2 regions of the Actinoplanes sp. NPDC026619 genome follow, and region 1 is predicted to be linked to the other one. Evidence: predicted binding sites of a transcription regulator. Region 1 holds the regulator's gene; the other holds the start of a gene.
What was found. Region 1 encodes HrcA, which represses chaperone genes, less so after heat shock. Its sites were predicted from a motif close to GGTTNGCACNCTCNNNNNGAGNGTGCNAACC; they were not measured.
Positions count from the first base shown of each region.

Region 2: the regulator HrcA is predicted to act here: its motif matches at 13,171-13,201, upstream of groES (co-chaperone GroES).

Region 1 is NZ_JBEZYA010000037.1:2,011-17,520, reverse strand. It holds gene AB0E90_RS45380 (citryl-CoA lyase) at 1-147, opposite strand, end outside; gene AB0E90_RS45375 (CoA transferase) at 132-1,283, opposite strand; gene AB0E90_RS45370 (amidohydrolase family protein) at 1,459-2,865, shown strand; gene AB0E90_RS45365 (IclR family transcriptional regulator C-terminal domain-containing protein) at 2,887-3,690, shown strand; gene AB0E90_RS45360 (hypothetical protein) at 3,772-4,464, opposite strand; gene AB0E90_RS45355 (hypothetical protein) at 4,621-4,932, shown strand; gene AB0E90_RS45350 (nitroreductase family deazaflavin-dependent oxidoreductase) at 5,051-5,431, opposite strand; gene AB0E90_RS45345 (MarR family transcriptional regulator) at 5,428-5,943, opposite strand; gene AB0E90_RS45340 (NAD(P)H-dependent oxidoreductase) at 6,034-6,669, shown strand; gene dnaJ (molecular chaperone DnaJ) at 6,825-7,967, opposite strand; gene hrcA (heat-inducible transcriptional repressor HrcA) at 8,002-9,024, opposite strand; gene AB0E90_RS45325 (DUF4870 domain-containing protein) at 9,178-9,867, shown strand; gene hemW (radical SAM family heme chaperone HemW) at 9,919-11,121, opposite strand; gene AB0E90_RS45315 (enoyl-CoA hydratase-related protein) at 11,159-11,926, shown strand; gene AB0E90_RS45310 (hypothetical protein) at 12,009-12,878, shown strand; gene AB0E90_RS45305 (PAS domain S-box protein) at 13,122-14,660, shown strand; gene AB0E90_RS45300 (GlsB/YeaQ/YmgE family stress response membrane protein) at 14,784-15,059, opposite strand; gene lepA (translation elongation factor 4) at 15,142-15,510, opposite strand, start outside.
Region 2 is NZ_JBEZYA010000008.1:41,487-56,996, forward strand. It holds gene AB0E90_RS18950 (LCP family protein) at 1-402, shown strand, start outside; gene AB0E90_RS18955 (M1 family metallopeptidase) at 392-1,771, opposite strand; gene AB0E90_RS18960 (GuaB3 family IMP dehydrogenase-related protein) at 1,771-2,889, opposite strand; gene guaB (IMP dehydrogenase) at 2,904-4,391, opposite strand; gene AB0E90_RS18970 (DUF5319 domain-containing protein) at 4,514-4,909, shown strand; gene AB0E90_RS18975 (helix-turn-helix transcriptional regulator) at 4,931-5,779, opposite strand; gene AB0E90_RS18980 (WhiB family transcriptional regulator) at 6,014-6,403, shown strand; gene AB0E90_RS18985 (molybdopterin-dependent oxidoreductase) at 6,563-8,194, opposite strand; gene AB0E90_RS18990 (insulinase family protein) at 8,251-9,960, opposite strand; gene AB0E90_RS18995 (hypothetical protein) at 9,960-10,904, opposite strand; gene groL (chaperonin GroEL) at 11,010-12,662, opposite strand; gene groES (co-chaperone GroES) at 12,733-13,047, opposite strand; gene AB0E90_RS19010 (methyltransferase domain-containing protein) at 13,355-14,530, shown strand; partial or broken gene AB0E90_RS19015 (YbaK/EbsC family protein) at 15,251-15,510, shown strand, end outside.

The sequences.
Region 1 (15,510 bases):
CGGCCGGCGCCCGGCGACCAGCCAGAACGCCAGCTCGCCGAAGCCCACCTTGCCCATCAGATCGGCGGCGAGATCCTTGCCGAGCAGCGAGATCGTCTCGGGGGTGGAGGTGCCCAAGCCGGTCGGGAATCTCAGTTCTTCAGCCACGCGCGGATCTCCTCGCCGTGCTCGTCCAGACCGGGCGGCGGCAACTCGTACGCCGCCGGGGTCTCGGAAAACGTGATCGGGTTGCGGACCGCCGGCACGCCACCCGCGTCGATCACCGGGTTCAGGCCCAGCTCCTGCGCCAGGGCCACGCCGCCGTCGATCGTGTTGATCGGCGCGCACGGCACACCGACCGCCATCAGGTCGCGGAACCAGTCGTCCTTGCCGCGCTTGCCGAGCCGCTCCACCAGAATCGGCCGCAGCTCCTCCCGGTTCGCCGTACGGTCCTGATTACGCCCGAAACGCGGGTCGTCCGGCAGCTCCGGCAGGTCGAGCACCTGGCACAGCTTGCGGAACTGGCCGTCGTTGCCGGCGATCACGATCAGCTCACCGTCCGCACACGGCAGCGGCTCGTACGGGAAGAGGCTGGGGTGCGCGTTGCCCATCCGGAACGGGATCGTGCCGCCGGCCACGAACCCGCTCGAGTGGTTGACCAGGCCGGACAGCGCCGAGCTGAGCAGGTTGACCTCGATGTGCTGGCCGCGGCCGGTCTCGCCGCGATGCCGCAGCGCGGCCAGGATGCCGATGGTGGCGTGCATGCCGGCCATCACGTCGAAGACCGAGATGCCGGCCCGATAGGGCGGCCCGTCCGGATCGCCGGTGAGGCTCATCAGCCCGGAAATCGCCTGAACCATCAGGTCGTACCCGGGAAGATCCGCCCCTGCGCCCGAGCCGAAGCCGCTGATACTCGCGTACACCAGCCGGGGGTTGATCTTGGAAAGCGAATGGAAATCGAGCCCGAAGCGGGCCAGACCGCCCGGCTTGAAGTTCTCGATCATGATGTCGGCCCGGCCGGCGAGCGAGCGCGCCACGGCCTGATCGTCCGGATCCTTCAGGTTCAGGGCGATGGACCGCTTGTTGCGGTTGATGCCCAGGTAATAGGTCGAGACGCCGTCGCGCACCGGTGGCATCCAGGTGCGGGTGTCGTCGCCGCCCGGCCCCTCCACCTTGATCACCTGCGCGCCGAGGTCGGCGAGCAGCATCGTCGCGTACGGACCGGCCAGGATTCGGGAGAAATCCGCCACCAGCAATCCGTGCAGAGGGCCCTGCGTCATCATCACCGCCCGTTCTACGGACACATGTCCGCCTCGCAAGGTTCCGCCATCACAGGGGGCCTGTCAATGGGCGGTTGATCTGGTCGAAACATTCTATTGACGGTGCAAGTGACCGGGAGCACACTGGCTCCACTCGCCCTGCCCGCTGAGCGGACAGTGGTCCGGAAACTGAAAGACCGAAAATCGGAAAGGATGGGCGATGAGCGACAGCGACCGGCCGGTGGTTCTCCGCAACGGCCTCGTTTTGACCATGGACGACTCGCATACGGTCCTCGAAGGCGCCGACGTGCTGGTCGTCGGCGACCGGATCGCCGAGGTCGGGCACCATCTGACCGCGCCCGACGACGCCCTCGAGATCGACGCGACCGGTGGAATCATCATGCCCGGCATGGTGGACACGCACCGGCACATGTGGCAGACCGCCATGCGTGGGTACGGCGCCGACTGGACCCTCACGCAGTACTTCGTCTGGTACTACCTCGAGTCCGGCAAGCTGTTCCGCCCCGAGGACGTGCACGCCGGCAACCTGCTCGGCGCGATCGAGGCCATCGACTCCGGCGTCACCACCACCGTCGACTGGTCGCACGGCCTGCAGACCGTCGACCACGCCGACGCCGCGGTCGACGCGCTCGAGGCGGTGCCCGGCCGGTTCGTCCTCGGCTACGGCAACATCCAGCAGGGCCCGTGGGAGTGGTCGACCTCAGATGCGTTCCGCGACTTCTACCGCCGCCGCATCGACGGCGGCAAGCTGGCCGGCTTCCAGCTCGCCTTCGACGTGCCCGGCGACCCCGCCTTCCCGGAGAAGGCCGCCTTCGAGGTCGCCCGTGACCTGGGCGTCAAGGTCACCACGCACGCCGGCGTCTGGGGCGCCACCAACGACGACGGCATCCGGCTGATGTACGAGAACGGCTTCATGACCCCCGGCACCGTCTACGTGCACGCGGCCACCCTCAGCAGCGACTCCTACCACCGCATCGCCGCCACCGGCGGCTCGGTGAGCGTCTCCACCGAGAGCGAGCAGAGCGCCGGCCAGGGCTACCCGCCCACCTGGACGCTGCGCAAGCACGACATCCCGGTGTCGCTGTCGATGGACACCAGCGTGTGGTGGAGCGGCGACCTGTTCTCGGCGATGCGCACCACGCTCTCCGCCGACCGGTCCCGCGAGCACCTGGAGGCGCACGGCGCCAAGGAGACCGTCACCCACCACCACCTGCGCGCCGAGCAGGTCGTCGACTGGGCCACCCGGGGCGGCGCCAAGGCCCTCGGGATGGACTCGGAGATCGGCGCGCTCACCCCCGGCCGCAAGGCCGACGTCGTGCTGATCAAGAACGACGACTCGCCCGCCATGTTCCCGGTGCTACACCCCTACGGCCACGTCGTCTACCAGGCGCAGCGCGGCGACGTGCACACCGTGCTGATCGGCGGCAAGGTCGTCAAGCAGGACGGCAAGCTGGTCGGCGGCGATCTGGCCGGCGCCCGCGCGAAGGTCGGCACCACGGTCGACTACCTGCGCGAGACCATGGGCGAGGACCTCTGGAAGCGCGGCATGAACCCGGAGATCCCCGAGTCGCGGATCTTGCACAACCCCTATCAGTACACGAAGTAATCGCAATGAAAGCATGAACACATGACCGACTCAGGAAGGGGCGCGGGGCCCGACTTCATCGAGGCCCTCGCCCGTGGCCTCGACGTCCTGCGCTCCTTCCGGTCCGGCACGCCCACCATGACGCTCAGCGAGATCGCCGGGCACACCGGCCTCGCCCGCCCCACCGTCCGCCGGATCCTGATCACCCTCGAGGCGCTCGGCTACGTCCGCCAGGCCGCGCGGGGCTACGCGCTGACCCCGCGGGTCCTGGAGCTCGGGATGGCCTACGTCAACTCGCTGAGCATGTGGGACGTGGCCCGCCCACACATGGAGAGGCTGGTCGCCCAGACCAACGAGTCCAGCTCGATGGCTCAGCTCGACGGCAGCGACATCGTCTACGTAGCCCGGGTCGCCGTACCGAAGATCGTCACGCTGTCGGTCACCATCGGCACCCGCTTCCCGGCCCCCGCCACCAGCATGGGAAAGGTGCTGCTGGCAGCCTTGCCGCCGGCCGAGCTGGCGGCGCTCCTGGCGGAACGCTCCCGCTCCGGCATCACCGCGCGCTGGCAGCCTTCGGCCGCCGAGCTGGACGCCTCCCTGCGGGAGGTCCGGGCGAAGGGCTGGGCTCTGGCCGACCAGGACCTCGCGCCGGGCATCAGATCAATTGCCACCGGCGTACGCGACGGGGACGGCAACGTGGTCGCGGCCATCAACGTCACCGTCCACGCGGCCGAGACCACGGTCGAGACGCTGCGCGACGAGCACCTGCCCAAACTGCTGCGCGCCGCCGCCGACATCAGCCACGACTGGTCGCTGACCGCAGCCGTCCCCGCCGTGACGGTCTGAAGCGCGGGGGTCCCACGCACCCCGCGCCGTCAGCCGCTTACCGCTGACCGCTCAGCCGCTGACCGCTCAGCCGCTGACCGCTCAGCCGCTGACCGAGAACGAGTTCGTGACGAAGTCCTTGCCGCCCGAGGACGACGTGATCTCGTATCCGAACTGGACGTTGCCGATCGTCACGTTGCCGAACCAGCCGGCCGACCGGATCCACTGCGCGATCGCCGCCACGTTGACACTGCCCGAGCTGGTGTTGCTGGTCCGCACGAACGAGTAGACGTTGTTCGACCCGTTCGACCCGCGGTAGATCTTCCAGGTGTGCCCGCCGACGGTCGCGGTGGTCTGCAGCGTGCCCAGCGGCCCGACCGCGCCGTAGTAGTTCATCCACAGCATGATCTCGTGCGCGTTGTCCGACGACCAGATGTCATAGGCCGTGGTGAACGCGACCCCACTGGTCGGCACGGTCACGTTGAAGCTGCTGGTCACGGTGCCCAGCGAGCCCACCGCCCGGCCGATGTAGCGGGTCGCGTTCGGATACGCCTTGATCCCGCCGGTGTTCGGGTGGTTGGCCCACACCCCCCAGTTGCTGGTGGAGTTGGCCCAGATCGTCTGCGGCCCGTAGCCGGAACCCCAGACGTTGTTGTAGAGCGTGTAACTGCCGCTGGTCCAGGTGCCCCAGCGATCGGTCGAGGACCAGACGGCCGCGTTGGCGGTGCCGGCGCTGAAAGCCAGCGTCAACGCGACGACGAACGCCCCGATGGCGAGGCGGAGGGAACGGAGCACGATCTCTCCTGACGGTTGGACGGACGAGTTTCGGACGTCGAGGACAAATCGACGCTAGGCCGCCTCACCGCGCTTCCGGCAAGCGATGCAAATCTATTTAAGGTTTGCTTCATCCGCCGGCGTGCGAACCCCGGCCACCCGAGCCAGACTGATCTCATGAAGCTGGTGGCCGACCTCTTCGACCCCGAGCCCGACGTGTGGGGCCTGCGGGGCGACCCCTGGGTGTGGCAGGCGATGCGCGACCACCTGGGCGACACCTACCTGCCGCCGAGCCTGGGCGAGGCCGAGGCGATGCTCTACGCCGCCTTCAACCGCATCGCCGGCGTGGACATCGCCACCGAGACGCAGCAGTCGGTCTACCGCCCCGAGTTCGCCCACGGCGGCATGTCCAGCGGCCACATCCACATCGAAACCTGGCGCGCCGAACTGCTCCCCCTCCTCGTCGACAGGGCGCAATCGCTCCTCTAAAACCGGTCGCAGCCGGGGTGGTGGGTCGCCTACGGTCGGGTTTTCGCCGGTGCTGCCGGGCCGGTGGGCGGTTCGACGATGTCAACGGGCACTACTACGTGCGCGACTGATGTCCGCTTTACCGGGCGACGTGCAGCAGGCGGAAGTCGCGGCGGCGCAGTAGGCGCAGGACCAGGGCCGCGGGGTTGCCGAACGCGCGCAGGCCGTCGCCGGGCGGCAGGACCGAGATGCGGTCGATCTCGTAGGTCCGGCCGCCGGCGACTACCTCGCAGCGGCCCGCGGCGAGCACGTTGCGGTGCCAGTCGACGGCCGGGCCGTAGGTCAGCTCGGCCACGAAATCGCCGTCGTGGCGGGCCAGCAGCAGCGGCGTCTCGTAGGGCCGGCCCGAGCGGCGGCCGACGTGCCGCACCAGGGCGAACGGGCCCCGGCCGGAGCGGGCCACGCGCACGGTCACGCGGTTGAGGGTGTTTCGCAGCAGCCAGAACCAGGCCGCCTTCACCCCTCGCTCCGCGTGATCACCTCGTCGATGGTCGCCGCGGCGGCCGCGTCGGTGACGCCGACGATCTCGCGGCAGATCCGCTGCATCTGCTTCACCTGGCCCGCGGTCAGTGGATCGAAGACCAGCCGGCGGGCCTCACGCACGTGCCCGGGCGCGGCCGCCACCAGCACCGCCAGGCCCTCCTCGGTCAGCTCGGCCGAGATGCAGCGCGGCTCGCCGTCGCCGGCCACCCGCCGCACCCAGCCCTGCTTCTCCAGGCGGCTCACCGCGTGCGACAGGCGGGACAACGAGCCGCCGGCCATCATCGCGAGCACGCTCATCCGCACCTTGTGATCTTCCGGGCGCTCGAGCGAGACCAGGATCGAGTACTCGAAGAAGTTGAGCCCGGAGTCGCGCTTGAGCTGGGCGTCGATGGCTCCGGGCAGGGTCATGAGCATCGCGGTCAGGGACATCCACGAGGCGAGCTCGTCCGGCGAGAGCCAGGGGACGTCGTCGGGAGTGGTGCTGTTCACAAACGGTACTGTAACTCAGGTGAGCGACTTGAACATTCAACTCCAACCGTGGCACTATCGAGTTGAATATTCAACGTACTAGGGAGTGCCGTGACCGTTCTGCGCATCGACGCCAGCATCCAGGGCCCCAACTCGGCCAGCAGCGAGCTCGCCGACCTGGCCGAGGCCGAGTGGGCCGCCGTCCGGCCGGGCACCGAGTTCGTCCGCCGGCACCTCGGCTCCGACCCGCTGCCCGCGGACGCCTGGCAGACCGCCATCGGCGCCAACTTCACGCCCGAAGAGCAGCGCACCGACGCGCAGCGCGCCGCCCAGGCGCTCGCCCAGCAGGTCGCCGCCGAGCTCCGTGACGCCGAGGCCGTCATCCTGGCCCTGCCGCTCTACAACTACGGCATCTCGCAGCACGCCAAGATCTGGATCGACCTGGCCATGGCCGGCGGCTCGAACCCGGGCGAGCGACTGCTCGACGGCAAGCCGGCGATCCTGCTGACCACCCGCGGCGGCGGTTACGGTCCGGGCACCCCGCGCGAGGGCTGGGACCACAACACGTCGTACCTGACCCGCGTCGTCGCCGACATCTGGGGCGCCGACCTCACCCTGATCGAGCGCGAGCTGACCCTGGCCGGCGTCAACCCGGCGATGGACTCGCTGCGCGAGACCGCCGAGCTGCTGAAGAAGGCCGCCCACGAGGCCGCCGCGCACGCCGGGCGCACCATCGCCACGCGCTGAGCGAAACAGAGAACGCCGCCGGTGGGACTCACCGGCGGCGTTTTGCTTTTGCCACTCACGCAGAATGAAGGGCCAGGGCCGGCGAAGCTGGGCCCCGGCCCGGCCTCGGCGGGAGCTGCGGTCTGCAACCCCCCACCGAGCTACGACATCTTGAATCAATGTCCGTTGAAAGCGTCGCGCATCCTGCTGAAGAAGCCGCCCTGCTTGCTCAGCTCGGCGATGTCCTCGCCGCGGGTCTTGGCGAAGTCGCGCAGCATGCGCTCCTGGTCGGCGGTCAGCTTGGTCGGCGTCTTGACGTCGAGGTGCACGAAGAGATCGCCGCGGCCCTGACCGCGCAGGTGCGGCACGCCCTTGCCGCGGATGCGCAGCGTGCTGGCGGGCTGGGTGCCGGCCTTGACCTCGATCGCCTCTTCGCTGTCCAGCGTCTTGATCGTGAGGCGGGTGCCGAGCGCGGCCGCGGTCATCGGCAGCGTGACCCGGCAGTGCAGGTCGTCGCCCTTGCGGGAGTAGACGTCGTGCGGCCGCTCGCTGATCTCGACGTAGAGGTCACCGGCGGTGCCGCCGCCCGGGCCGACCTCGCCCTGCTGGGCCAGGCGGATGCGCATGCCGTCCTCGACGCCCGCCGGGATCTTGACGGTGAGCGAGCGGCGGGTGCGGACCCGGCCGTCGCCGGCGCAGGTCGGGCACGGGTGCGGGATGACCGTGCCGTGGCCCTGGCAGGTGGAGCAGGGGCGGGACGAGACGACCTGGCCGAGGAACGTGCGCTGCACGCTCTGCACCTCGCCACGGCCGCCGCAGGTCTCGCAGGTGGCCAGGTGGGTGCCGGGCGCGGTGCCGGCGCCGGAGCACTGGGTGCAGAGCACCGCGGTGTCGACGGTGATCGGCGCCTCGACGCCGAACGCGGTCTCCACCAGGTCGAGCTCGAGGCGCAGGATCGCGTCGCCGCCGGGCCGGGTGCGTGGGCGCGGGCCACGGGCGCCACCAGCGGCGGCGGTGCCGAAGAACGCGTCCATGATGTCCTGGAAGCCCACGAACGGACCGCCCGGTCCGCCGGGACCACCGGGGCCGACGCCTCCACCGGGCGCGAGCGGGTCACCGCCGAGGTCGACGATCTGCCGCTTCTGGTCGTCGGACAGGACCTCGTACGCCGCGTTGATGTCCTTGAACTTCTCGGCCGCGTCCGGGTCGGGGTTGACGTCGGGGTGGAACTGCCGAGCCAGCTTCCGGTAGGCGCGCTTGATCTCGTCGTCGGTTGCCTCCCGGCTCACGCCGAGAATGCCGTAGTAATCCTTGGCCACGGGGTTTGGAGTCCTCAATGTCAGCGCGGTTCCGTCAGTTCTGTGCCAGCAGGTCGCCTACGTAGCGTGCCACCGCTCGGACCGTGGCGATGGTGCCGGGGTAGTCCATGCGGGTGGGGCCGAGCACGCCGAGCCCACCAACGATCGTTGCACCCGGGCCGTAACCGGTGCTGACGACCGAGGTCGAGCGCAGGTTGTCGAACTCGTTCTCGTCGCCGATGCGGACGCGGGTCTTGCTGGGTTCGAGGTCGCCGATGAGCTTGAGCAGGATGACCTCCTCTTCGAGGGCCTCGAGCACGGGACGAAGTGTGCCCTGGAAGTCCAGCACACCTCCCCGAGTCAAGTTCGCCGTTCCGGCGAGCATGAGGCGTTCCTCGCTGCGCTCGACGAGAGTCTCCAGCAGCACGCTGGCCAGGCAGGCCATCGTGCCGCGGCGGCCGGGCGCGCACTCGTCGACCAGCGACTGCACCAGCGGCGGGGTGTCCGAGAGCCGCTGCCCGGCGAGTTTCTCGTTGGCCTTGCGGCGCAGCTCCATCACGTCGTCGGCGGTGGCCGGGCCGGGCAGCTCGACCAGGCGCTGCTCCACCCGGCCGGTGTCGGCGATCATCACGAGCATGATCCGGGTGGTGGAGATCGGCACCAGCTCCAGGTGGCGCACCGAGGAGCGGGCCAGCGACGGGTATTGCACCACCGCGACCTGGCGGGTCAGCTGGGCGAGCAGCCGGACCGTGCGGTGCACCACGTCGTCGAGGTCGACGGCGCCGATCAGGAAGCGCTCGATCGCGCGGCGCTCGGCCGGGCTGAGCGCCTTGACCTTGGAGAGGCGGTCGACGAAGAGGCGGTAACCGGCGTCGGTCGGCACCCGGCCGGCACTGGTGTGCGGCTGCCGGATGTAACCTTCCTCCTCCAGCACGGCCATGTCGTTACGCACCGTGGCCGGCGAGACGCCGAGCTGGTGACGCTCGACCAGGGCTTTGCTGCCGACCGGCTCCTGGGTCTCGACGTAGTCCTCGACGATCGCCCGCAGCACCTCGAGCTTGCGGTCATCCAGACTCATTCCGACCTCCTCCCGGCCTGGCACTCCCGGTGACAGAGTGCCAGTCTACTGCGCCACCGTCGGCAGCGCGATGATCGAGTGGACTGTCTATTCATCGACTCTGCGTGCATGTCGCCCTGTACCCGGTTGAGCTGCGGTCCTACGGTGTCAGCCATGACAGAACCACCGCGTCCGCCCGGTGACGGCCAGCCCCCCGCGGGCGGGCCGAACGACCCCACCGCGCCATTCAACCCATATGCGGCTAACGACCCGACTTCCGGATCGACTCCGCCACCGCCTCCCGGAGGCGGATACAACCCACCGCCGAGTGGCGGGTACGGCCCGCCGCCCTCCAGCGGCGGCGGCTACGGCCCCCCGCCGAGCAGCGGCGGTGGCTATGGTCCCCCGCCGAGCAGCGGCGCGGGATACGGCCCTCCGCCCGGCAGCGGCGGCGGCTACGGCCCTCCGCCGGGGGGTTACAACCCGCAGCAGCCGTACGGGTACGGCGGCGCGCCCGCCGGCGGCCCCGACGACCGTAACTGGATCCTGATCGCGCACTTCGGTGGCGCGGCCGGCGCCTTCCTGGGTGGCGGCGCCGGGGGCTGGATCGCGCCGCTGGTGGCGCTCCTCGCCCGCGGCAACCAGTCACCGGCGGTGCGGGCCGAGGCCGTCAAGGCGCTGAACTTCCAGCTCCTCTGGACGATCATCACGGTGATCGGCTGGTTCACCGTGTGCGTCCTGATCGGCTGGATCATCCTGCCGGTCGCCTGGCTCGTGGCCACGATCTTCGGTGTCATCGCCGGCGTCAAGGCGAGCAACAACGAGCCGTACAACTATCCGATGACCGTCTCGATGATCAAGTAAGCAGCTGGTGCACGCGCCGGGTCCGGGGGCCCGGCGCCCTCACCACGTACGTCACGCCACGTCACGGATGACGGCGTCAGCCAGCAGCCGGCCCCGCAGGGTCAGCACCAGCAGCCGCCGGGCGTAGGCGGCCGGATCGAGCAGGCCGTCCGCCAGGGCCTGCTTCGCGCCGGCCGCGTCGACCCGGGTCAGCGCGATGCCGTCGCGCAGCCGCACCCGCAGCATGATGTCCTCCACCCGGCGGTCGTCACCGGTGAGGATCTCCCGGGCCTGGCCCGGCGAGACGCCTTCGGCAAGCCTTTTCGCGTACGCCGTCGGATGCTTGACGTTCCACCAGCGCACGCCGCCCACGTGACTGTGCGCTCCCGGCCCGAGGCCCCACCAGTCGGCGCCGGTCCAGTAGAGCATGTTGTGCCGGCAGCGAGCCGCCTCGCTGGTGGCCCAGTTGGAGACCTCGTACCAGCCGAAACCCGCCCCGGTCAGGGCCTGCTCGGCGGCCAGGTAACGATCGGCGGCCACGTCGTCGGACGGGAACGGGATCTCGCCGCGGCGCATGCGGGCGGCCATCCGGGTGCCGTCCTCGACGATCAGGGCGTACGCGCTGACGTGGTCGACCCCCGCACCGATCACCGTCCGCAGGGATTCGGCGAAGTCGTCGGCCGTCTCGCCCGGGGTGCCGTAGATCAGATCCAGGTTGACGTGGTCGAACCCGGCTTCGCGCGCCTCCCGGGCCGCTTGCGGCGCCCGCCCGGCCGTGTGCCGGCGGTCGAGGATCCGCAGCACCGCCGGGCTGGCCGACTGCATGCCGAGGCTGATCCGGGTGAAGCCGTTGCGGCGAAGTGCGCGCAGGTAGTCGGGGGTCACCGACTCGGGGTTGGCCTCCGTGGTGATCTCGGCGCCGGCGGCCAGGCCCCACGTCCGGTCGATGCCCTCGAGGATGCGGCCCAGGTCGTCCGCGCTCAGCAGGGTCGGCGTGCCGCCGCCCACGAAGACGGTGTCGACTTTCGCCGGGTCTATCACCCGGGCAGCCAGCTCGAGCTCGCGAAGCACCGTGTCGGCGTATTCCTCCCGGCTGGCCCCTCCGCCCAGTTCACTGGCGGTATAGGTGTTGAAGTCGCAATACCCGCATCGACTCGCGCAGAACGGAACGTGCACGTAGACCGCGAATCCGTCCTTCCCGGCCGCCTCGGCGGCGGCAGGCGGGAGCGACCCGTCGAGCGGAACGGGATCACCATCGGGAAGAGCACCGGCCATCCGTCAAGTGTGCACGGGCCCCCGATAGGGTTCCGTCATGGATCTGGTCCGTTCCGCCACAGCCGCCGGGGTGACCACCTTGACCCTGGACAGCCCCGCCAACCGCAACGCCCTCTCCACCGCCCTGATGACCCAGCTGCTGGACGCGTTGTCCACCGCGCTGACCGACCCCTCGGTGCGGGTGGTGGTGCTCTCGCACACCGGCCCGGTGTTCTGCTCCGGCGCCGATCTGAAGGAGACCGCCGAGGCGCGCGAGGCCGGCCGGGTGCCGGCCGAGAAACTGGCCGACGTGCTCGCCGCGCTCTGGGAGTTCCCCAAGCCGGTGGTCGCGCGGGTGGCCGGGCCGGCCCGGGCCGGTGGTCTGGGCCTGATCGCGGCGGCCGACATCGCGGTCTGCACGCCCGAGGCGACGTTCGCGTTCACCGAGGTCCGGCTGGGGGTGATCCCCGCGGTGATCAGCGCCACCGTCCTGCCCCGGCTGGCGCCGCGAGCGGCCACCGAGCTCTATCTCACCGGCAACGTCTTCGACGGCGTCCGGGCCGAGGAGATCGGCCTGGTCACGGCGTCGGTCTCGGCCGAAGGCCTCGACGCCGCGGTCGCGGCCTACTGCGATGCGCTGGTGCAGGGCGGGCCACTCGCGCTCGCGGGCACCAAACAACTTTTGCGGCGTACGCCGGAAGCCACGATCCGTGCGGAACTGGCCGGCCTGGCCGAGCGCTCGGGAGGCTACTTCCGATCGGCCGAAGGCCGGGAGGGCGTGACCGCTTTCCGGGAGAAGCGCCCGGCCTCCTGGGTGCCGCAGTGACATCTCCGCCGCAGTGACGACGCGCTGATGCAGTCGTTGTCTACCCTTGTGGCCTGAACCCCATTGCGGGTCCGTCGAGGAGGTGCGCTTGCGCAGGACACGAGGCGTGGTGCTCGTGCTGCTCGCACTGATCCTCACGATCGGCGTGGTGGTCGTGGTCAAAACCCTGCCCAGCGACATCAAACTGCCGATGCCGGCCCTCGGGCCGGAGTGCACGGTGAAGGCCGACGGCGAGGTGTCGCTCGACCCGGTGCAGATGGCCAACGCCGCCACCATCACCGCGGTCGGCATCCGGCGCGGCATGCCCGAGCGGGCCGTCGTGGTGGCGCTGGCCACCGCCCTGCAGGAGTCGAAACTGGAAAACCTGGACGACGGCGACCGGGACTCGGTCGGCCTGTTCCAGCAGCGCCCCAGCCAGGGGTGGGGCTCGGTCGAGGAGATCAAGGACCCGAGGTACGCGGCAGACAAGTTCTACACCTCCCTCAAGAAGGTCAAGGGCTGGCAGAAGATGCGGGTCACCGACGCGGCGCAGCGGGTGCAGCGCTCGGCGTACCCGAACGCGTACGAGAAGTGGGCGGACGAGTCAGCCGTGCTCGCGCGTGCCCTGACCGGCCGGGCGACCGGCGCCGTGGCCTGCACGGTGACCGGAGCGCCGGTGTTGCGGGGCGCGGCCGCGGCGGCCGCCTTGCTCGAGGGGCTGAAGCTGGACTGGGGCAAGGGCCTGGCGAAAACCCCGGCAGCCGCGCAGGCGGCCGGCCTCACGGTCGCGGTCTCCGATCAGAGCACCGGCTGGCGGTACGCTCATTGGCTGGTTTCGCACGCCTCGGCCACCGGCCTCGAACGGGTACGTTTCGCCGATATGGAGTGGCACGCCCCCGATGGCAAGTGGCAGCCGGTGACGGCGGACGGTGGCATCGACGAGCGTCAGGTCATCGCTCAGGTGTTCAGCTGACGTCCCGCTTTGCGGCCGCCCCGACGCCGGCAGGATCGCGGCAGTCGTAGCTCTGCGTGATGTCCATCGATTCCGCCCGCCAATCGCTGAGCGTATACAGACACATGGACAGACAGCTACCACCCTGGTACTAAGTAGGGCGTGTCGAGGGCGATCGAATGGATTCTGCTGGGTGCCGGAAGCTGTCTAGCGATCATCGTCGGCGTTCGGTGGCACAAACCCACCCGCGTCGGCCCATGGGTATTGATCGGAGCTTCGGTCGCGAGCCTCGCGATCGGTGACGTCCTCTACGCCTTCCGCGCCGAAGGGCCGGCCGAGGCGTTCTACTACGGCATGTTCGTGCTGGTCGCGACGGCGCTGCTGCAGTTCACCCGGTTCGGCTCGCTGCTCAGCGACCGGGCCCGGCTGATCGACCTGCTCGCCGCCTCCTGCACGACGCTGCTGGTGATCTGGGTCTTCCTGATCGGTGGCCACGGCCAGATCGGCAAGATCTCGGCCGCCGACGTGATCGGCGATCTGCTCCTGATCGCGGTCGCCGTCCGGCTGGTCCTGGCGGCCGGCCGCAACGTCTCCGCCGCTCTGCTGCTGGCCGGCTCGATCGGCGTGCTGGCCAGCGACATCTTCTGGTCGCTGTCGCACGGCCCGGTCACCGAGATCGGCTACGTCGTCCTCTACGTGACGTGGGGCCTCGCCGCGCTGCATCCGTCGATGAAGGGCCTCACCGAGCCGATGCCGCCGAACCCGACGCCGTGGCGCGGCCACTGGGCCGCCCTGCTGGGCGTGTCGGTGGCGACCCCGCCGACCGTGCTGCTGGTCGAGGCGCTCAACGGCGCGGTCGTCGACGGCGTGGTGATCGCGGTCGTCGGCGCCATCACGCTGCTGCTCACCATCACCCGCCTGGCCGACTCGATCGCGCAGAACAGCCGGGCCGCGGAGCGCGAGCACGCGCTGCGCACGGCCAGCGGCGCGCTTGTCGCCGCCGCCGACCAGCCGGCCGTCGAGGAGGCCGTGCACGCCGCGGTCGCCCAGCTGATGCCGGCCACCGCGGTGCGCGAGATGCTGTTCGCCACCGACGACCGGCGGCTGGCCGAGTCCGCCCTGCCCACCGAGCCGATCGGTTCGAAATCGCGCCCGCGCAGCTGGCTGGCCGGCTCCGACGGCGATTACGGCACCCTGGTCTGCCCACTGTGGCTGGAACCGATGGCCGTGGCCCGCCCCAGCGGCGGCGCCCTGATCGTGACCGCCCGCCGCGACGTGCTGGCCGCGACCCGCGACGCCCTGGAGGTGTTGGCCGGTCAGGCCGCGATGGCCCTCGACCGGATCATGCTGGTCGAGGCGGTCGGCCGCCGCGACAGCGACCAATATCTCCGCACTGTGATCAGCAACACGGCCGAGCTGATGCTGGTGATCGACGAGGACAAGCGAATCCGGTACGCGAGCCCGGCGCTCCGCACGCTGATCGGCGAGGAATCGTTGTCGCCGCTGGCCACGTTCACCGATCTGGTGCACCCCGACGACCGTGGCCCGGTGCGCCGGGCGTTCAGTGCCAGTGGCGACGGCAAGCTGTTCTGCTCGCTGCGCCGCTCCGACGACAGCCAGATCCTGGTCGAGGCCACCTACCGTGACCTGCGCGAGGACCGCCTGGTCCAGGGTTACGTGGTGACCATGCAAAACGTCACCGCCGGCCACGACCCGCAGGAGCAGCACCCGCACCTGGACCATGTGGACGAGCTGCCGGCCTGGGTCAACCGCCGGAGCGCGCAGCACAAATTCCGCTACTGATCTTTTCCGCCTGAACGGTAGAAGCGCCGGACCCTATTCGGGTCCGGCGCTTCTTCTTCATCCCGCGGCGTCGCTGGGAGATGCCGCGTCTGCACTGTTGAAGCTGATTACCGGTGAAGCTAATTACCGGGTGATGCGGCGACGCGAGCCGACGCCCGCAACCAGGGCGACACCGATAGCGGCGAGAACGACCTGGAAGAGGATCTCGATCCAGTCGACACCCTTGGTGTCGGCAACGCCGGTCGCCCGGGCGATCACGGTGCCGAGCAGGGCGGCGACCACACCGATGACCATGGTCAGCCAGATCGGGATGTTCTGCTTGCCCGGTACGACCAGGCGGCCGAGGGCGCCGATAACGAGACCGACGATGAGAGCGGTGATGATCCCGGTAACAGTCATTGGGTTCCTCCTGGGGGGGGTGAAGCATTCGTTGCGTCCGTCGAGCCCCAGAGTTCCCGGCCTACCGAAAAACCAAACCGACTTATTTCTTGGTTGCTCCCTTGGTGTCCCCGGAGTCGGATGTCGAGAGCGCGGCGATGAAGGCTTCCTGCGGCACTTCCACCCGGCCAACCATCTTCATCCGCTTCTTGCCCTCTTTCTGCTTCTCGAGCAGCTTGCGCTTACGCGTGATGTCACCGCCGTAGCACTTGGCGAGGACGTCCTTGCGGATCGCGCGGATCGTCTCCCGGGCGATGATCCGGCTGCCGATGGCCGCCTGGATCGGCACCTCGAACTGCTGCCGCGGAATGAGTTTCTGCAGCTTGGAGGCGATGGTGACGCCGTAGTTGTACGCCTTGTCCTTGTGCACGATCGCGCTGAACGCGTCGACCGGCTCGCCGTGCAACAGGAT
Region 2 (15,510 bases), on a different contig from region 1:
GTCGGCTGGCAGGCGATCGACTACGCCCGGCAGCGGTACGGCCTGCCGGACGGCGACTACGACCGGCAGCGGCACCAGCGGCAACTGGTCAAGTCGATCCTGACCAAGTCGCTCGCCCAGGGGCTCGCCTCCGACTCGGCCAAGCTGCAGGGTGTCATCACGGCTCTGGGTCAGACCCTGGTGTACGTCGGCGGACGGACCTCCCTGGAGTACGCGTACGCCCTACGCGACCTCACCCCCGCGAAGATCACGCTGGTCGGGTTGCCCGGTAACGGGGTCGGCAGCGGAAGTGGTTACCTCGGCGAGGCGCTGACCGCCGAGGGCAAGGGCTTCCTGACCGCCGTCGCCAAGGGACAGATCGGGCCCTACCTGGCCAAACACCCGAAACTGATCAATAAGTAGGCTTGCTCGTGCCGTAGAGCCAGGCCTGGAAGAACGCGCCGAGATCCGACCCGGAGAGCTTCTCGGCCAGCTTGATCAGGTCATCGGTGTCGGCGTTGCCGTCGCGGTGCTCGCTCGTCCAGGTGGTCAACAGCGTGGCGAAGGCCGCGTCGCCGATCTTCTTGCGCAGGGCGTAGACGGTCATCCCGCCGCGGTCGTAGACGGCGCCGCCGAACAGCCGGGCCACCCCGGGATCGCCCGGCGTCTGCTTCCAGTCGAATGCGTCGTAGGCGCGCCGGAAGCTCTCCTCGACCGGGACTTTCTCGTCATGCTCCTGCCAGAGCCATTCGGCGTACGTCGCGAAACCCTCGTTGAGCCAGATGTCCTGCCACTTCTCCAGCGCCACGCTGTCGCCGAACCACTGGTGGGCCAGCTCGTGCGCCACCACGGTGTCGTTCTCGCCGCCCGCGAAGAACGCCCGCCCGTAGGCCGGCCGGGACTGCGTCTCCAGCGCGTAACGGATCCGGGTGTCGTCGACCACGATCCCGCCGTAGGCGTCGAACGGGTACGGGCCGAACTGGGTGGCCAGGAAGTCGACGATCTCGCCGGTGCGGGCGATCGACTTCGCCGCGGGGCTGTCGGCCGCGAGCGAATCGGGCACCGCCGTCACCATCGGCTTGCCGTCGTGCGTGCTGGTGGACACCCGGTACTGCCCGATGAGCACGGTGGACAGATAGCTGGCCAGCGGCGAGCTCTCGGTCCAGCGCCAGGTCGTCCAGCCGTCGGCGGTGGTCTGCTCCCCGGGCACGCCGATGCTGAGCGCCTCGAGGCCCGCCGGCACGGTCATCGCGAGCCTGAAGGTGGCCTTGTCGGACGGGTGGTCGTTCACCGGGAACCAGGTGCTCGCCGACTCGGGCTGGCCGAGGGCGACCGCGCCGGTGTCGCTGCGTAACCAGCCGCCGTCACCGAGAGTCTTGTTGGCGATCTGGCCGGGAGTGCCGGCGTAGTCGACCACCACGGTGAAGGCCGTGCCCTTGACTATTCCGGCGGCCGGCGTCACCACCAGCTCGTTCGCGTCCTGCTTGGCCTGGGCGGCGGCGCCGTCGACCGTCACCCGGCTCGCGGTCAGGTGGGCGAGATCGAGGTCGAATCGGGACAGGTTCTGCGTCGCGGTGGCACTGATGGTCGCCGTACCGGACAAGTGCCCTGGTGTTGGGTCGTAGCGCAGGTTGAGGTCATAGCCGGCGACGTCGTAGCCGCCGTTGCCGTAGGTCGGAAAATAGGGATCGCCCGCTCCCTCGGCGCCGGCCGAGAACGACGGAGCGGGCTTTCCTGAGCATCCGACCAGGGCCAACGCTAACGCGACGAGCCCGGCAAGCGCAGAGCGCATCAGTGGTCGAGGACCAGCGCGACCTTCTGGAACTCCTTGACGTCGCGGTAGCCGCACTTGGCCATCGCCCGCCGCAGGCCGCCGAACAGGTTGAGCTGGCCGTCCGGCCGGTTCGCCGGGCCGAACAGCAGCTCCTCGAGGGTGCCGTCCGGCTCGCCGCCGATGCAGAACCCGCTCCGCGGCAGCGCCGGGTGGCTGCCCGACGAGTGCCACCAGGCGCCCCCGGCCGGCGCGCCCTCGGCCAGCGACAGCGGCTCGCCCAGCATGACCGCGTCGGCGCCGCAGCCGATCGCCTTGGCGATGTCACCGCTGGTCGAGATGCCGCCGTCGGCGATCAGGTGGACGTAACGCCCGCCGGTCTCGTCGAGGTAGTCGCGACGGGCCGCGGCCGCGTCGGCGATCGCGGTCGCCATCGGCACCCGGATGCCGAGCACGGTGTCGGTGGTGGACCACTCGTCGGCGCCGACGCCGACGATCACGCCGGCCGCGCCGGTGCGCATCAGGTGCAGCGCCGTCTTGTAGTCGGTGCAGCCGCCGACGATCACCGGCAGGTCGAGGTCGGCGATGAACTCCTTGAGATTGAGCGGCTCGTCCGTCGTGGACACGTGCTCGGCGCTGACCAGGGTGCCCTGGATGACGAGCAGGTCGACGCCGGCGTCCAGCACCACCGGGGCGAGGGCGAGAGTGTGCTGCGGCGACACCCGGACGGCGACGGTGACGCCGCCCTCCCGCATCACGCGGACCCGCTCGGCGATCAGCTCCGGCTTGATCGGCTCGGAGTAGACCTCCTGGAGCCGCTTGGTGGCGTCGGCGTCCTCGTCGAGCGACCCCAGCTCCTCGAGGATCTTGCTGGGATCTTCGTACCGCGTCCACAATCCCTCGGCGTTGAGCACGCCCAGGCCGCCGAGGCGGCCCAGGGCGACAGCCGATTCCGGGCTCATGGTGGCGTCGGACGGGTGCGCGACGCACGGGATCTTGAACGGGTACGCGTCGACGCGCCACTCGGTGGACACGTCGTCCACGTCGCGGGTCCGCCGGCTCGGAACGATGGCGATGTCGTCCAGGTGGTAACCGCGCTGCGCGGTCTTTCCGAGGCCGATCTCCACGACGTCACGCATTACTGATCCTCTTTTTAACGCGAGTGGTAGTTAGGGGCCTCGACGGTCATCTGGATGTCGTGCGGGTGCGACTCCTTGAGGCCCGCAGCGGTAATCCTGATGAGCTGTCCGCGCTCCTGCAAGTCCGGGATCGTCTCGGCGCCGGCGTAACCCATGGCCAGCCGCACGCCACCGACGAGCTGAGCGACCACCCGCGACAGCGGGCCACGGTAGGGCACCTGACCCTCGACACCCTCCGGCACCAGCTTCTCCTCCGGCACATCATGCTGGAAGTAGCGGTCCTTCGAGTACGACTTGGCCTGGCCGCGCGACTGCATGGCGCCGAGCGAGCCCATCCCCCGGTACGACTTGTACTGCTTACCGTTCACGAAGATCAGATCGCCGGGGCTCTCCTCGGAGCCGGCCAGCAGGCCACCCAGCATCACCGTCTCCGCGCCGGCCACGATCGCCTTGGCGATGTCGCCGGAATATTGGATGCCGCCGTCGGCGATCACCGGAACGCCGGCCGCGCGGCAGGCCCGGGACGCCTCCATCACGGCGGTGATCTGCGGGACGCCGACGCCCGCCACGATCCGGGTGGTGCAGATCGCGCCCGGGCCTACGCCGACCTTGACCGCGTCGGCACCGGCCTCGACCATCGCCTTGGCGCCCGCGAACGTGGCCACGTTGCCGCCGACGATGTCGGTGCTGGTGTCCCGCTTCAGCCGGGCGATCATGTCGAGCACCTGGCGCTGGTGACCGTGCGAGGTGTCCACGATGATCACGTCGACACCGGCCTCGATCAGGCCCCGGGCCCGCTTGTAGGACTCGTCGCCGACGCCGATCGCGGCCGCGACGCGCAACCGGCCCTGGGGGTCCTTGGTCGCGTTCGGGAACTGCTCGGACTTCGTGAAGTCCTTCACGGTGATCAGGCCGCGGAGGTGGCCGGCCTCGTCGACCAGCGGAAGCTTTTCCACCTTGTGCCGCTGGAGCAGGCCGAGGGCCTGGTCCTTGCTGCAGCCGACCGGCGCGGTGATCAGCGGCGCCTTGGTCATCACGTCGCGCACCTTGGCGCTGTGGTCGGTGACGAAGCGCATGTCGCGGTTGGTGACTATGCCCACCAGCACGCCCTCGGCGTCGACCACCGGCAGGCCGCTGATGCGGAAGCGTCCGCAGAGCGCGTCGACGTCGCGCAGCGTGTCATCCGGGCTGCAGGTGACCGGGTTGGTGATCATGCCAGACTCGGAACGCTTCACGAGGTCGACCTGGGCGGCCTGGTCCTCGGCCGAAAGGTTGCGGTGCAGGACGCCGATGCCGCCCTCGCGGGCCATCGCGATCGCCATCCGCGCCTCGGTCACCGTGTCCATCGCGGCCGACAGCACCGGGATGGTCAGGTCGATGTTGCGCGTCAGCCGCGTATTCGTGTTGACCCGGCTCGGCACGATGTCCGATTCGCCGGGCTGGAGCAGCACGTCGTCGAAGGTCAGACCGAGTGGAACCGTACGGGCCGAGTCGCTTTCCACGGAGCATCCCTAACTGCCGGAAGACGGATGGTTCATCGTACCCATCCGTTGTGGGCGCTCTCGTGCGACGGACAGGACGTGCGGGCCAGCACACATCCGCCCGGGGTGAGTACGGTAAGGGGGTGCAGGATGAGCCCATCGACCCGTTCAACGGCGACCCGAGCGACCCGGCTGCGAGCCTCGACGACATCGGCGACGCCGACGAGTCCGAGCCGCTGACCGAGGCCGAGCGGCAGGACGTGCTCGAGGACCTCAGTGACCTGGAGATCTACCAGGCACTTCTGAGTCCCACCGGCATCCGCGGGCTGGTCATCGAGTGCGAGGACTGCCACGAGCCACACTACTTCGACTGGGATCTGCTCCGGGGCAACCTGCGGCATCTGCTGTCCAGCGGGCGCCCACGGGTGCACGAGCCGGCTTACGACCCCGATCCCGATCATTACGTGACGTGGGAATACGCGCGTGGTTACGCCGACGGCGTACACGACACGCTGACCGAAGGGACCGACGACGAGTAGTCGCCGGCCCCGTTCGATGATCTAAGCGACCAGCCCGGCCCGGAAACCTGCCGCCACCGCGTGCGCGCGGTCACGCGCACCCAGCTTGCGGAAGAGCCGGCGAGCGTGGGTCTTGACGGTGTCCTCCGAGACGAAGAGCTCACGGCCGATCTCCGCGTTGCTCTTGCCGTCGGCCATCCCGCGCAGCACCTGCAGCTCCCGCTCGGTGAGCGTGAGCCGCCGGCCGGCCGGAGCCGGGTCGGCCACCCCGACCTGCGTTTCGTTGCCCGGCCAGGCCACCATCGGCCGGCCGGTCACCGGGTCGATCGGCGCGTCGCCACGCTGGGCGGGCACCATCGGCGAGTTCGGCAGCATGGCCGGCACCCCGCCCGAGTTCGGCGACCCCATCGGCAGGCCGTTCTGATAGGCGGCCCGGGCCGCCGGGGAGTTGTTGTTGCGTGCGCCGCCGGCGACCCCCGCCGGCTGCGCATTGGTTCCATTGATCGGCATGCCCTGCGGCCGCACCGGGAGCAGCAGCAGGAGAAGCGCCTTGGCGACGACGCTGACCAGGTCGTGCTCGACGCCACGGATGACGCCGCGGGCGCCGGCCGCGACCGCCGCCGCGGCTACCCGCGGGTCTTCGGCGCCGAAGAGCACCACCTGCGCCTGTGGGGCGCGGGCGAGAACGCGACGGGTGAACCCGACGCTGTCGGGACGGGTCACGGCGGTGTCGGCGAGGACCACTTCAGCCGGCCGTTCGGCCAGCCGGATCATGGCTTCAGTCTCGCTAACGGCGGTCCGGACGACGCCGGTCATGCCGAGCCGGGCCGCGGTGGACGCGACGGTCTGGGCCGCCAGCGGGGTACGGACGCACACGAGGACGGTACGCACAGTGATCCTCCTTCTCTCTCAGAGGAGATCACGCGAGGGCCGCAGCATTACGCGCTTTAGATGGAAAAAATGGGAAAGATCGGTATCAGTTGCTTGGTCGATGTCATGCGGCTGAAGAACACATCGAAGAGTCGTGTGTGAGCCGGGGATCACCGGGGTAAGTGCGGCCCAGGCCTGAGCATGTAGGCCCCTCATACGAACACTCCGCGGTGCCGCGCGGGAGGAGGGTGTTTGATGTCGAACGTTCGCAGACTGCCCGGGCCCATCGCTGACCTGTGGGACTGGCAACGCCTCGGAATTTGCCGAGGTCGGGACAGTGCGCAGTTCTTCCACCCCGACGGCGAGCGCGGGTCGTCCCGCAATCGCCGGGAGGCCAAGGCCAAGTCCATGTGCGGCGCCTGCCCGGTTCGGGCGGAGTGTGCCGCACACGCTCTCGCGGTCCGGGAACCGTACGGGGTCTGGGGAGGCTTCAGCGAAGCGGAGCGGCTGCGGCTGCTCGCGGTTGGCTGGGAAGACCTCGCCGACCGTACTCACGGACGTGTCGACCTTGCTCGTCTCGAAGCTCGCCTGGGTCGGCCCCACAAATCGGCCGTGCCGGCACAGCGACAGGCACCTGCCGCCTGATCAGCACGGGGCATTACTCCGACGACCCGGTCCCCGTACGGGGGCCGGGCTTCGTTGTCTGACGGTTCTTCAACAACCGCATCGGTTGACATGCAAACCACCGTATGAGCGACTTGCGCACCCGAGTCGGACCGTTAGTGCGTCCTTCAATCAATGGCACTACCCGACGTTGACCTGCACGGAATGCCATCCGGTGGCTCCGTCCGGAGCGGGCGGTGCGTCGGCGCTCGTCTGGGTCTGCCCAGAAGTGTCGGTTGCGCGCACCCGCAAAGTGTGCTGACCCGCGGTCGCCGGCCACGGCCAGCTCCACTGCCGCCAGGTGTCCGTCGATGCGGTGTCGGCGAGCGTGGCGACGGCCCACGGCCCGTCGTCGACCTGCACCTCGACCTTGGCGATCCCCACGTGCTGCGCCCACGCCACGCCGGCCACCACCACCGTGCCCGGCTCGCGGGCGGCCCCGTCGCGGGGCGTGTCGATCCGCGAACCGGTCTTGATCGGCGCCTGCTGCGACCACCCGCGCGGCACCCAGTAGGCGTCGAAATCGGAGAACCGGGACAGCTCGATCTCGGTGATCCACTTGCAGGCGCTCACATAGCCGTACAGACCCGGGACCACCATCCGCACCGGAAAACCATGATCGACCGGCAGCGCTTCGCCGTTCATCCCGACCGCGAGCAGCGCATCCCGCCCGTCCCGCAACGTCGCCGTCGGCGAACCGCACGTCCATCCGTCGACCGACCGCTGCACCACCTGGTCGGCCCCGGGCAGCGGATCCGCCTCGTCCAGCAAGGCCTTGATCGGGGTGCCGAGCCACCGCGCGTTCCCGATCAGATCTCCGCCGACCTCGTTGGACACGCAGGTCAGCGTGATGTACCTCTCGATCATTGGCCGCTGCAGCAGCTCTTCCCAGGTGATCGTGATCGGGTTCCGCACCATCCCGTGGATCTTCAACTGCCACGTCGACGGGTCGACCTGCGGCGGGTAGAGCGCGGTGTCGATCCGATAGAAATCCCTGTTCGGCGAGATGTAGGGCGTCGCGCCGGGCGCCTGCACGCCGGCCGGCAGCGGCGTCGCCGTCTGCTTCGCCGCCGGCAGGACGACCTCCTTGCGCGCCTGCGTGACGGCCTTGCGCGCGGTCAGCAGACGGCCGGCCACGCCGGAAACCACCGCCACCCCGGCCGCGATCCCCACGGCTTTGAGAAATCGGCGGCGGCTTTCCATGAGGTACGCCGTCGAATAGGTCTCGGCCTTCTCGGTGGGAGCATCGTCGGGCACCGGGCCGTCCGCCCGCTGCGGCCCGGCCCCGGTGGTCACCCCGGGGGCCGCTCCGACCAGCGCCGGCGCCCGAGCCGGGCTCTGGGCCCCGGCCCGGGCGAGGTCGAGCAGATAACGCAGCACGACCACCGCCAGACCCGCTCCGATCAGCGTCGGGAGGGCCGCGAACACACCCGCGTCGTGCCGGGTCACGGCGGCCGCGACCCCGACGACGGCGAACAGGCCGATGCCGGCGAGCGCGATCCGCCAGTGCCGCACGGCGGTGACGCCCACGGCGTACGCGTAAATCGCCAGGAGAATCGCCGTGCCGGTGAGCAACGCGGTTTTGTCATGCACACCGAAGGTGGCGACGCCGAAGTCCTTGACCGGGGCCGGCACGTTGTCGACCACCACGCCGCCGACCGCGAGCAGCGGCGCCGACAGCGGCCCGGTCAGCACTGCCACCAACTCGGCGACGCCCACAGCTACCGCGGCGGCCGCCACGCCGGACAGCCCGCCGCGCACGGAAAGATTCACCACCCCATGGTGCTCCGCCGCACGCGGCCCGGCGACACGCTTTTGTTACGGCTTCCTTACCGCTGCCTGGACTTCCGCGGTCCGTAGCGCATCCGGTACAGCGAGCGGCGGATGCCGATGATGCCGATGATCGTCACCGGGATGCAGAGCAGCCCGATCACGATCGTGTACTCGACATCCTCGGCGTCGGTCGACAGCGAGAGGAACAGCAACGCCCCGAGCGCCCCGAAGATCAGCGTGAGCGGCCAGAACACGATCAGGCCGAGGATCCCGCTGACCCGGTCCGACGTGCTGGCCGTGGTGGTCGGCGTCGTCGACCTGGTGCGGGGCTGCGGGATCTGCTCGGGGTTGCGGATGGCCTGGACGACCACCCGCTCCGGCGGGACGGCCGCGTCGATCAGCTTGACCGCCTCCCGGCCGCCGCGGTGCAGGGTCGGCTCGGCCCAGACCACGATCCCGTCGGCGCCGATCAGCTGGCGCCCGCCGTCCGGCCACGCCCGCATCAGGACGCACTCGTCGAAACGGACGGTCAGCAGGTTGTGGGGCTCGACGAGGCTGGCCCCCTCGGGGCCGACCACCAGTCGCGCGGTCACGTCACCGAGCGGTTTGAACTCGGTGCCGGTGACCGCCCGCAGGGACTCCGGCGGCGCGATCGCGAAGCCGGCCCAGTCGGCCCGGGACGGCGCCATGATCAGGCCGTTCGCCCAGGCGCCGGCCGCCACCGCCGCCACGTCGGCCGGGGTCACCGCGGTCAGTCCGGCGATCTGCTCGTCGACGTCGAGCACGTCGCGACCGGCCAGCAGGCCGACCGCCAGGCCGGGCAGGCGCGCGGCCACCTCCTCGGCGTGCCGCAGGCCCTCGACCCGCTTGCTGATCACCGCGGTCACGTCGGCCGGGTCGACCCGGCCGGCCCGCAGCGTGGCCAGCACGTCGACCATGCCGCCGAGGACCGCACCGGAGTTCTCCGGCAGGCAGTCGGCGGCGGCCGTGATGACCACCCGGTCGCGGCCGGTCGGCTGGTAATCGGTCTGCGCCGCGTAGGACAGGCCGGACTCCTGGCGCAGCTCGCGGAACAGCATCCGCTCCAGCACCTCGGCGAAGACCGACGACGCCGCCGACCGCGGCACCACCGTGTCCCACGCGACCAGGCCGGGCGAGCCGCCGAAGCAGGCCGGGGTGACCGGCAGCGCCGACGAGGGTTCCGGCAGCGGCTGCCGGGTGCCGGACGGCAGATCGAGCTCCAGGCCGGCCGGCACCGCGTCGCCGGCCACCCACAGCACCGCGTTCTCCCGGGTGAAGTAGCGGGCCACCCAGGCGCGCAGATCGTCCTCGGTGATCGAGGGCAGGCCCCATTCCGGGTAGGCGCCGGCGCCGTAGTCACGCGCCCCGTGCCGCCACAGCCACATCGGCTCGGAGACCGACGCGCTGCGGCCGTGTGCCTCCGCCTCGAGCACCTCCTTCTCCACCGCAAGGCGCCGCATCGGCAGATCGCGCAGCGCTGCGCAGACGCCGTTGAGGAACGCGACCACGTCCTTCTCGGCGCCCTGCATGTGGAAGCGGGTGAACTCGACGCCGGTCGCGCCGTTGTAGTGGTAGTCGGCGACGCCCACCGAGTGCAGCGACAGGTGCTCGATCAGGTGGGTGATGCCGCGCTTGGCCAGCGGCTCGTCGGTGAACCCGACCCGGAACGCCAGCCCGGCCTGCATCGGCCCGGTGGTCGGGGCGAGCAGGCCCGGCACACCGCCGACCTCGAACTTCTTGATCATCAGGCCGCCTTTCCGCGCCGCAGGGACCGCTGCCGGTGGATCCGGATCTGACTCGCCGCGTTGCCGTCGCCGACGTAGCACCAGGGGAGGTCGGTGCCGAGGTCGCCGAGCAGCGTGAACATCGACGCGGCCGCGGTCCGGTCGCCGAGCACGCTGTACGCCATGGCGAAGCTGCTGGCCGCCTGCACCCAGCCGTAGTCGTGCCGGAAGTCCGGATGCAGCACCGACCGCTGGGCCGCCTCGTCGATCTCCTGCCGGACCGGCCGGTTCCGCAGATAGGTCAGGTCCGCGCCGGAGTCCAGCTCCAGCCAGTGCTCGATGTGCCCGTCCACGACCAGCGCGCCCTGCACCGCCCCGGGCGGCGCGGCCAGCATCTCCTCGCGGCACCAGGCGTGCAGCAACTCCCAGCTGCCACTCCACTTGGGACACAGGCGCTGCAGGTATTGGTTCTGGCCGGGCAGGTGGTGCGGGTCGATCGCGGCGAGCTTGCGGTAGCGCCGGCGGGTCTCGGCCAGCCCCAGTTCGAGGCCGCGCGCCGAGGTCAGCCGGGCCACCCAGAGCGCCGGGTCGTCCGGCCGGCGGGCCACGCCCTCCAGCAGCACCACCTCGGCCCGGCGCAGCCAGTCGTGGAACGCGACGAACTGATCGCCGGAGACATGCTGCGCGCGGGCGCCGGAGCGGATCTTCCAGCCGATGTCGATCAGGTGCATGCCGAGCATCGCCGCGGCCGCCGTGTCGTCCGGGTCGGCCGACAACACGTACCGCAGGAACTCTTCCAGCCCGGCCTCGTCGGCCGCGGCCCGGATCAGGATCGAGCGACCCACCGGCGGCGCCGCGTCGAGCACGGCGCGAACAGCGCTCCAGTCGCGCCCGCGCAGGGCCGCCAGAACGTTGTTCACCTCGGGGTAGGCGGACGCCGCATCGAGCAGCACGGTGTCGGACATGGCCCGGGATCGTAACCGACTTTGATCATTTCCGATGCCCCGTTTTCCGACCGGCAGATACAGCGAAAGGGCGCGCCATCGGCGCGCCCTTTCGACTGAGTGGATCTAGAAGCCGGGGCCGTGCTGGTGGCCGTGGCCACCGTGGCCGTGGCCGTGGCCACCGCCGGCAGCGGCCGGCTCCGAGTCGGCCGGCTTGTCGACCACGAGGCTCTCCGTGGTCAGCAGCAGACCGGCGATCGACACGGCGTTGGTGACCGCGTTGCGGGTCACCTTGACCGGGTCGATGATGCCGGCCGCGGCCAGGTCGACGTACTCGTCGGTGGCGGCGTTGAGGCCGTGACCCCAACCGAGCTCGGCGACCTTGCCCACCACGACGTAACCGTCGTGGCCGGCGTTCTGCGCGATCCAGCGCAGCGGCTCGACGAGCGCCTTGCGGACGATCGAGACGCCGATCGCTTCCTCGCCGGTGAGGCCGAGGCCGCCGTCGAGTTCCTTGGCGACATGCGCGAGGGCGGCGCCGCCACCGGGGACGGTTCCTTCCTCGACGGCCGCCTTGGTCGCCGCGATGGCGTCCTCGATGCGGTGCTTGCGCTCCTTCATCTCGACCTCGGTGACCGCGCCGACCTTGATGACCGCGACGCCGCCGGAGAGCTTGGCCAGCCGCTCCGAGAGCTTCTCGCGGTCCCAGTCGGAGTCGGCCGCCTCGATCTCCTTGCGGATCTGCGCGACCCGGTCGGCGACCTCGGGAGCCTTGCCGCCACCGTCGATGATGGTGGTGTTCTCCTTGTCGACCACGACCCGCCGGGCGGTGCCCAGCATGTCGAGCGTGGCCTGGTCGAGCTTGTAGCCGAGCTCCGGCGCGATCAGCTCGGCGCCGGTGGCGATCGCAAAGTCCTGCAGCATCGCCTTGCGCCGGTCACCGAACCCGGGGGCCTTCACCGCGGCGACCTTGAGGGTCTTGCGGATCGCGTTGACCACCAGAGTGGACAGCGCCTGACCGTCGACGTCCTCCGCGATGATCAGCAGCGGCTTGCCGGCCTGCAGCACCTTCTCCAGCAGCGGGAGCAGTTCCTCGATGCTGGAGATCTTCTGCGTGGTCAGCAGGATGAGCGCGTCCTCGAGGACGGCTTCCTGCGACTCGGCGTCGGTCACGAAGTTCGGCGAGACGAAGCCCTTGTCGAACTGCAGACCCTCGGTGACCTCGAGCTCGGTCAGCATCGCCGAGCCCTCCTCGACGGTGATGACACCGTCGCGGCCGACCCGGTCCATCGCCTCGGCGATCAGCTCGCCGATGGTGGCGTCCTGAGCCGAGATGGTGGCGACGTTGGCGATCGCCTTGTGGTCGTCGACCCCGACGGCCTTGGCCAGCAGCGCCTTGGAGACAGCCTCGGCGGCGATGTCCATGCCGCGCTTGAGGCCGAGCGGGTTGGCGCCCGCGGTCACGTTGCGCAGGCCCTCTTTGACCAGCGCCTGCGCGAGCACGGTCGCGGTGGTGGTCCCGTCGCCGGCGACGTCGTTGGTCTTCGTCGCCACCTCCTTGACCAGCTGCGCGCCAAGGTTTTGGTACGGGTCGGAAAGCTCGATCTCCTTGGCGATGGTGACGCCGTCGTTGGTGATCGTGGGCGCGCCGAACTTCTTGTCCAGGACGACGTTGCGGCCGCGCGGGCCCAGAGTGACCTTGACCGTGTCGGCGAGCGTGTTGACGCCGTGCTCCAGCAGGTGCCGGGCGTCGTCAGAGAAGCTGAGAATCTTCGCCATATTTAGGTCCCTTCACGCACCGACGCCCTGGCCCACAAGGTGGGCCAGGGCGGTCAGCACTGTCAGTAGGTCACTTCTCGATGACCGCGAGGACGTCGCGGGCGGAGAGCACCAGGTACTCCTCGCCGGCGTACTTGACCTCGGTGCCGCCGTACTTCGAGTAGAGAACCGTGTCGCCGACCTGGACGTCGATCGGGACGCGGTTGCCCTTGTCGTCGATGCGGCCGGGGCCGACAGCGAGGACGGTGCCCTCCTGCGGCTTCTCCTTGGCGGTGTCGGGGATCACGATGCCCGACGCAGTGGTGGTCTCAGCCTCATTCGCCTGGACCACGATGCGGTCCTCGAGGGGCTTGATCGCAACCTTGGTCGCGGTAGTCACGGGCATACCCTCCTGGGTACAGGTTTGCCGGCCATTGACTGGCCGGACTCATGCCTCATGCCACCGGGCGGGGCCGTCGTCGCGGGTGCCGGTCCGCCTGGTGCCTAACTGTCTGCCCGACGGGCGGACAGCTGGCACCCTCATGTTGAGAGTGCTAACGCGAGGTTATGCCGGAACTAGCACTCCGTCAACCAGAGTGCCAATGAGGGTTGTTCAGGACTTACCTTGAGTTGCAGGTCGCCGCGTGTTTGTGAGTAGTTCGCCACCGTCCTGAACAACCCTCATTTGTCGTCATGCCAGGGAGAATGCCTGCGTGACTCCCGAGCTGCTGGCCCAACTCCGCACCCCCGCCGGGGTGAATGCCCTGACTGTCGCCACGGAAACCGATCATGGAGATCCGCTGGCGGCGGCCTCCGCGGTGCGCTCCCGCGGCATCCCCGCGGATCTCGCGGCGGCCGCGCTCACCCAGGCCGAGCTGCGCCGGCGAGCCGTGCCGAAGTTCGGCGCCGGGGCCGAACGGATGTTTTTCACCCGGCCCGGCCTGGAGCAGGCGACGCGAGCGGTCGTCGCGGAACGTCGAGCGGCGCGCCTCGCGGCCGCCGGGGTCAAGACCATGGCGGATCTGGGATGCGGCCTGGGCTCCGACGCGATGGCCGCGGCTCGGGCCGGCATTTTCGTGTACGCGGTGGACAGCGACCCGACCACAGCGGCGGTCGCCGCCGCCAACGTCGCCGCTCTGGGCCTCGACGACATGATCAAGGTGGACTGCGCGGACGCCACGACCGTACGCGTGGAGGATTTTGATGCGGTCTTCGCCGATCCCGCCCGGCGTAAGGCGGGCCGGGGTCGCGTCTTCGACCCGAAGTCCTTCTCCCCGCCGTGGGATTTCGTCAGCGACCTGGCCACCCGGGTCCCGCGCACCGTCCTGAAACTGGCCCCCGGCATCGACCACGCGCTGCTCCCGCCCGGCGCCGAGGGCGAATGGGTGAGCGTCGGCGGCGACCTGGTCGAGGCGACCTTCTGGTGCGGCCCGCTCGCGTCCGCGCCGCGACGCGCCACCTTACTGCCGTCCGGCGCCGAGCTGATCGGGCCCGGCGACACGGTCGCGGCGGTCGGCCCGGTCGGCGCTTTCCTGTACGACCCGGACCCGGCCGTGGTCCGCGCGCACCTGGTCGCCGAGTTCGCCGCGACGATCGGCGGCCGGCTCGCCGACCCGTCGATCGCGTACGTCTACACGGACGCCCGGATCGAAACCCGGTTCGGGAGGAGGCTGAGCGTCACTGACGTGCTGCCGTTCTCGCTCAAGCGGCTGCGGGCGCTGTTGCGCGAGCGCGGGATCGGCAAGCTGGAGATTCGTAAGCGCGGGTCGGCGCTGGAGCCGGACCAACTGCGCCGCGACCTCAAGCTTGCCGGACCGAACGGCGCGTCGCTGGTGCTGACCCGAGTGACCGGCGCCCCCACCGCCCTACTATGTGAGCCAAACTGCTAGACAGACCTTTGCGAGAGCACATAAATCCCCTTAACCGGACACCTTCCGGCATATCGATATAGCGCAATTGGGACCGACCGCCGTCGTGGACAAGATTGATATCCCTTGATACGCTCTCGACGTCCTAGCTTATGCTATTCACTACGAGCGAGAGGCACGGTAATCCATGCGCAAAGCAGTTAGAATGCCGCTTTTGACGGGAGCCGCCGTCGGGCTCGTTTCGGCAGCAGCTCTTGTTTCCACGGGCGGACCGGCGATGGCCGCGGCGAGCAACTGCCAGGGAACCGCAAACTACTCCATTCCCGGGTCCTACACAGCCCACTGCACCGCCGGCAGCGGCTACTACCAGGCCATTGCCTACTGCAGCGCAAACCCCACCCAGGGGAGTGCCTTCACCTACGTCTTCGGTTCGACGGTCTCGGTGTCGTCTGGAAAATATTCCATAGCGACATGCGGAAGCGACAAGAGGTACCTGCAGGGTGGAACCGTAGGAGTCCTCTAACCGAGGATCCACTTCGCGATCAACACTGTTTCAACCTAGTTGAATCTTGTCATATCGCTTATCGTCTGGACCGGCACGATGTGCTCGCCTGCCACAAGGCTTTGAATGGCTGAGGTCAATTGTTCAGCCATTCGGGCTTGCGGGTCATGCCGGCCCAGATGTTGAAGCCGATCTTTGTTTGACGGGGGCGGGCTCCCGAGCAGATTAGCGTGCTGGCCATGGCGAAAAAGGATGCTGCCAACACTCTGGCGACTGCGGCCCAGGACGCGCAACGGACGTCATACACGCTGCCCTCGTACCAGGTGTCACCCGACGCGCCCAACTACGGTGCGCTGATCGCCCAGGTCCTCGGGATCGAGCTAGAGCGGGTGTTCATAACCCTGATCGCCGACGTCGACGGCGCACTCACGGTGGCGGTCGTGCCGGTCACCGGCAAGCTCGATATGAAAGCGCGGGCCCACGCCGCAGGCGGCAAGCG